3 regions of the Paenibacillus cineris genome follow, and region 3 is predicted to be linked to each of the others. Evidence: predicted binding sites of a transcription regulator. Region 3 holds the regulator's gene; each other region holds the start of a gene.

What was found. The regulator Rex, encoded in region 3, represses fermentation and respiration genes when NADH is low (regulators of the CRP and FNR family bind a similar motif). The targets are predictions, from matches to a motif close to TTGTGAAATATTTCACAA.
Region 1: the regulator Rex is predicted to act here: its motif matches at 1,317-1,334, upstream of KI379_RS22875 (DUF1641 domain-containing protein).
Region 2: the regulator Rex is predicted to act here: its motif matches at 1,153-1,170, upstream of ric (iron-sulfur cluster repair di-iron protein).

The regions. Positions count from the first base shown of each region.
Region 1 covers NZ_BORU01000002.1:455,663-457,865, forward strand. Annotated here, with positions in the region: gene KI379_RS22870 (NAD(P)/FAD-dependent oxidoreductase) at 1-662, opposite strand, end outside; gene KI379_RS22875 (DUF1641 domain-containing protein) at 702-1,133, opposite strand; gene KI379_RS22880 (CcdC family protein) at 1,583-2,101, opposite strand.
Region 2 covers NZ_BORU01000001.1:3,280,873-3,283,075, reverse strand. Annotated here, with positions in the region: gene KI379_RS15265 (SDR family oxidoreductase) at 1-195, shown strand, start outside; gene KI379_RS15260 (glycosyltransferase) at 314-967, shown strand; gene ric (iron-sulfur cluster repair di-iron protein) at 1,186-1,887, shown strand.
Region 3 covers NZ_BORU01000001.1:3,819,608-3,821,810, reverse strand. Annotated here, with positions in the region: gene dinG (ATP-dependent DNA helicase DinG) at 1-919, shown strand, start outside; gene KI379_RS17670 (redox-sensing transcriptional repressor Rex) at 1,036-1,722, shown strand; gene KI379_RS17665 (amidohydrolase) at 1,676-2,203, shown strand, end outside.

The DNA.
Region 1 (2,203 bases), on a different contig from region 3:
CGTTTTTCCAGACTGCTTTGCGCGCGCTCGATGAGGTGATCAGGCAGTACAGGCAGGATTTTAGGGCCAGCTTCAACCAGAAGCAGCTTCACTTCGGCTGGATTTACGCCGTATTTTTTAGCCAGACCCGGCATGATATCAGCGATTTCGCCGACAAGCTCAACGCCGGTCAAGCCGCCGCCGCCGATGAGGATCGTTGCGTCAGCTTCGTTTTTGGTTTTGGAGTATTCGCGAATGCGGTCTTCGATGTGCTTATGAATGTTCAGCGCGTCTTCAGCAGACTTCAGCACGAAGCTGTACTGCTCGAGCCCTGGAATGCCGAAGTAAGCCGTTTTACTTCCGAGTGCGACAACCAAAGCGTCGTAAGACAGGCTGGAACCGTCGGAAAGCTTGATTTCTTTGCTGTCTACGGAGAAAGAGTTGACCGTTGCGATCTTCAGGTCGACTTCTTTGCCCTTGAACAGTTTTTCGAGCGGCATAGCGATGGCTTTCTCAGCAATGCTGCCTGCAGCCAGACGGTGCAGCTCGGTAATGATTTGGTGTGTAGGGTATTGGTTCACGACCGTAACCCGTGCTTGATCTTTGTTCATATATTTGCGTACGGTCAGAGCGGCAAGCAAGCCGCCGTAACCGGCACCCAAAATGACAATATGTTTTGACATGGTTTTTCCTCCGTCCTTACTGGTTAGATGTATAAAAGATTATTGTTGTTTTGCTTTTTCCGCAGAAATTTGAAGGTAAGCGTTCAGGAACCGGAAGATTTTTTGAGCTTGCGGATCCTTCAGCATTTTAAGCAGACCAAAAAGACCGATCACTTCGTTGCTGTCTTCAGCGCGGTCTTTCGCTTCGATGACAGTAGCGGCGATGTTCTTCACCGAATGCTTCACAGGCTCCACAATTTCGGTGATCGCGCCGACAGTGTCGCTCTTCAGCACTTTGTCGGTAGCGACGGTTTGAGCGAAGTCATAAGACTTTGTCAATAGATTCACAAGCTCAGTCAGCTTTGGAAGCTGGTCGACCAGAATCGTAAGGGATTCCTGCACCTCAGGTTTGAGCAGCTGGTCCAGCACGTCGTTTTGTTCCTTGCCGACAGACACGTTTTGTGTCTCTTGTTCAGAAATTGCTTCTGACATGTCCATTTCTCCTTTGCGTAAGCAGTTGTGCTTAAGTATTTTTATAATGAAAAGGAGCTCATAGACTCCCTTCGAAGGAGTATCTACAAGCCACAAGACCTTTTCCGTCCGAAAAGGCCTAGTCACTATCGTCCTCCTAATGTTAACATAAATGATCGTAAAAAGGACCACTTTACGAAAGAAATGTGAAAAAATATACATGGTATCGCCGCCATCGATTGGAAAAGAGCTTTCAGGCCGGGCGTCCGGCGCGGCGGACCCGCTTATTTCATTCGTTTTAAGCATTTTCCAAACGGCCTGGCGCTATGCATTGGCGGGTTTATTTTTTGAGGAAATCTTCTGATATCAAAAAAGCCAATCTCCTTATCTTAAGGAAATTGGCTTATCGTTTGCCCCGGGCAGGAAACCCTGCGTGGAAGACGTTATTTGGCTTAGTATCGATCATGGGATCATTCCGCCGGATTTAAGGGATCGGATACCGAATCTACGGCAGCGGGCGCAAACTTCCGGTACTGTCTCAGCATGAAAATCCGCCAGCGGAGGATCATGCCAAAGGCCAGAATGAAGAACAGGGCGCCGGTCTGCGGAATCGATACATATTCCTCAATCACCTGGTGCAGCAGCATGCGGACGGCCAGCAGGGCGAAGAGGATAATGATAAAGCTCTTGGAGCGCTGTGCAAAGACCTGTCCTCCGCTTACTTCAAATTTGGTGCTGCGTATCAGCGGATAGGAGAACAGGAACCAGCCGACTAAAAAGGCGATGAGCGCCCACCACAGCGGGATTCTCACAGCCGGGGCGACGAACATCAGGAAACCGGTCGCCATGCCCATCGGCGGAATTAGTATTTTCTTTATCGTAACGGGTCTGTGGCTCGCCTTGAGACGGATGAATATGGTCATCAGGGCCAAAACCAACGTCCCCACGGTCGTTCCAATTTGCAAATACAAGGGACTGATATGAGGCACGTCAAGGACTCCCCTCTTGTCAATATAATTTATCACATCTAATAGTATATCACACAAATAGAGAAGTAAACTTGAACGTCATATGACATCTTTAACGGGCCT
Region 2 (2,203 bases), 540 kb from region 3:
AATATCGCACAGGTAACAGGCAGCTTCGAAAGCGCACTCCAATCGGTCATGGATGCATTGGGAGGAATTCCCGTTGGACGACCTGGATTACCGGAAGAGGTTGGCGAACTTGTCGCTTTTCTGGCGTCAGAACGTGCCGCCTCAATTACGGGCGCTGAATATGTCATTGATGGAGGAACGGTCCCTACCGTCTAATTAGAAGGAATCAACGAAGCAATCAGAAATGAAGCTGCTCCTCTGTATAAAATCGGGTATTTTTTATCCATATTAAGACAGCCTGATATATTCCAAACGTATAGAGGAGCAGATAACAGTGAAAAACAAACGGCTTAAGGCTTTACTTATAACCTTGACGCTTATTTTCAGCGTGATTCAGATCGCAGCACCTGCACAAGCCATGGGGGATGGGAAGAAGAATCCGGTTTGTATCAGCCCTAAAATGGTGCAGCTGAAAACCGATATGCAGAAAGCTTGGATCGACCATACCATCTGGACGAGAAGTTATATTGTCAGCGCCATATCGAACCGTCCGGATCAGCAGGACGTATTGGACCGGCTCCTGCGGAACCAGCAGGACATCGGAAATGTGATCAAACCCTATTACGGGGAAGCTGCCGGTAATAAGCTGGCTGAGATTCTAAGAGAACATATTCTCATTGCAGGAAAAATTGTCGCCGCCGCCAAAGCGGGTAACCAGGCGGATGTGCAAAAGCTAGAAGCGGATTGGCATCGTAACGCCGACGATATCGCCAAATTTTTAAGCGCTGCGAATCCGAATTGGTCGTTTAAAGAGCTGCAGGATATGCTGTACACGCACCTTCAGCTGATCACGGAAATCGTCCTTGACTGCCTCAAGGGAGACTGGAAAGCGGATATCGCGGCAACCGACAAAAACGAGATCCATATGATTCATTTGGCGGACATCCTGACAGAAGGCATTGTTAAACAGTTTCCCGAGAAATTTTAAACAACCTAAACAGGCGATGCAAATCAATTTAGCTTTTCATATCCTCCGTTCGGGAGGGTGTGGGAAGCTTTTTTTTTCTGCCGTGGATGTTTTCACATTTCGTTTGCTTTTGGTATGACTGGAATCACAAGGCAGGCTTCGAAGATTCCTTATACTGGGGCTGTAAATGAGTTCTGCATCACGATATGGGAATGAATCCACAATAGGAGGTCCTTTCAATGAGTCAATTAACGCTTCAAACGCACGTTGCCGACATCGTCACAGCCGTACCGCAGTCAGCCGATCTGTTCCGCGCATTGCGCATCGATTTTTGCTGCGGAGGCAAAATCCCTCTGGATGAAGCAGCGACCAAACGGAAGCTCGATTCCAGCGCGGTTCTGGATCAAATCCGGACACTGGAGACGAAAATGGCGGAGTATCAGGACAGCCGGCCTGGAGATCTGGCGGAACCGGAGCTGATCGAATACATTCAGAACAAGCATCACGCTTTTTTGCGCGAAGAACTTCCCGCGTTAACGCCTTATGTGACAAAGCTGGCCCGCGTCCATGGAGAACGTCATCCGGAGCTGCTGCGGGTGCAGAAATTATTCGCGGATTTGAAAAGTGAACTGCAGGAGCATACGGAGGACGAAGATCACAACGTATTTCCGCAGATCCTGAAATCTATGGCGAATCCGAATCCGCAGCATTTGGAGGAACTTCGGCCGCTGCTGTCCGGGCTGGAGGAGGAGCATGAGCAGGCCGGAAATCTGCTGAAGGAGCTGCGGGAAGTGACCGGCGATTTCGCCCTCCCGGCAGATGCCTGCGGCACGTATCGGCTTGTCTACCAGCGGCTTGGACTGCTGGAAAAGGACACCTTCGAGCACATCCACTTGGAAAATAACGTGCTGTTCGAGCGGATTCGCGAGCGGTGCAGCTGATCCGGATAACGGTGGTTTAGAAGCCCCTTTCTTCACAAGGTGAAGAGGGGCTTTTTTTGTGGGGGGGAAGATCTTTAAGGTTTTCGCTTTCGTAACTGTATCTCCAAACAGGGAATGGATTCGGGGTGGAAAGTTTACGTGCCGCCTTTGAATCCGTGTTCCTACATCCCTATCAAATCTAGGGAACGCGGATTTAGGCAGCGGCTGGAACCCGGAATCCATCCCCACACCATGGACAAGTGTAGAAGGTACCTCCCGAGTTTTAAAATAGCCTTTGTACTCCACAAAAGGCAAGCTCCAGCTCCCTTCCCCAACC
Region 3 (2,203 bases):
AACCGTCGTGTACTGGATGGAAGCGAGCGGCCATTTCCGCAGCAAATCGCTCCAGCTGTACGCTGTTCCGGTTGACGTCAGCAAGCAGCTCAAGGAACTGTTTTTTGATAAGAAAAAGAGCGTCATCCTGACGTCCGCCACCTTATCCGTAGATAAATCGTTCCAGTATATGATCGATAACCTCGGACTGCAGGAGGACCAGGACAGCGGACGCCTTGTGACGGTCCAGCTTCCGTCCCCGTTCCGGTACAGGGACCAGGCGCTGCTCGTCATTCCGCGGGATTTTCCAAGCGTGAAGGGAAGCGTCGGGGACGCCCTGTTTGTCGAAACGCTGGCCCGCTCACTAGCGGACGCCGCGATCGCGACCCACGGCCGGATGCTGGTGCTGTTCACCTCATACCGCATGCTGCGCCAGGTATACGAGCCGCTGAAAGAAGCCCTTGCACAAAGCGACATCGCCGTGCTTGGACAGGGCGTAGACAGCGGCAGCCGCACGAAGCTGATCCGGCGGTTTACGGACAGCAGCGCTTCGGTGCTGCTTGGAACAAGCAGCTTCTGGGAAGGCGTGGACATCCCGGGTGAAGCGCTGACTTGCCTGGCAATCGTCCGGCTCCCGTTTCAGCCGCCGAACCATCCGCTGGTGGAAGCGAAGAGCGAGCTGCTGCAGCGCCAGAAGAAGAACCCGTTCATGAAGCTGTCGGTCCCGCAGGCCGTCATCCGCTTCAAGCAGGGCTTCGGGCGGCTGGTCCGCACCGCCCATGACCGGGGCATCGTCATCGTATACGATACGCGCGTTATCGAATCGTATTACGGGAAGTACTTCCTGTACTCGCTGCCTGGACCGAAAATGGAGCATATGCAGACAGACCAGATGGTTCCGCGCATCTCTGAATGGCTTCATCAGGACGGTGTGTCTTAAATGAGTCCATTAGATAGATTGAACTAAAGCGGTTAGAACAGGAAATTCAATGCAAAACTTTAGTTCAATCTATATAACCAAATAAATATTCAAGCCGTTCAATAGGGGGAACATGCATGAAATCGGAGAAAATATCCGAGGCGGTTGTCCGCAGATTGCCTATATATCTTAGATATCTAAATGAGCTGAACAAGCGGGAGGTGGCCACAGTCTCCTCCCAGGAGCTCGGGCAGAAGCTGGATCTCAACCCGGCGCAGATCCGCAAGGATTTGGCGTATTTCGGGGATTTTGGCCGTAAGGGGATAGGGTATGACGTGTCCTATCTCATCGAGAAGATCCGTCAAATTCTGAATTTGGATCAGCAGATCAACGCGGTGCTGGTCGGAGCGGGGAATCTTGGTCAAGCTTTGTCCAACTATAACTTTTACCTGAAGGAAAATATGAAGATCGTGGCCGTGTTTGACGCCAATCCGTCCAAAATCGGCACACGGATCAACACCTTGACGGTACAGGCCATGGATGAGCTGAAAGAAACGATACAAAGCAAAAATATCCGGATCGGGATCATTACCGTCCCGGATTTCGAAGCACAAAACGTCGCCGATCAGCTGATTGCGGCCGGGATCGAGGCGATTCTGAATTTTGCGCCGACGATTCTGAAGGCGCCGGCTAGCATCCGGATCCATGCTGCCGATTTTACGACGGATTTGCTCAGCCTCGCTTATTATTTGAACAACGGAAAGGACGACACGGAAGATGACGGACAATTTGAAGAGCTCCAGCAGCCGGAGCGCCAATCCTAAATGGGCCATCAAGAACGGCAGCTTTGCCGTTTTGCGGCCGGAGCAGCCGGTATTGCACGGCTGGATGGTCATTGAGGGCGACCGCATCACCTATATCGGTGAAGAGGAGCCGCAGCTGGAGGAAGGCGTACAGGTCGTCGACGGCACGCATTTATTTTTTATGCCGGGCCTGATCAACACCCATGGACATACGGCCATGTCGCTGCTGCGCGGTTACGGGGATGACATGGTGCTCCAGGAATGGCTGCAGGAAAAAATGTGGCCGATGGAAGCGAAATTCACGTCCAATGACGTTTACTGGGGGACTTCGCTGTCGGTGCTCGAAATGCTGAAAGGCGGCACGACGACGTTCCTCGATATGTACGATCATATGGATCAGGTGGGCAAAGTGGTGACTGAGTCCGGCATGCGCGCTGCCCTGACCCGCGGTGTCATCGGTCTGTGCCCGGAGGATGTGCAGCGGCACAAGCTGAACGAAGCC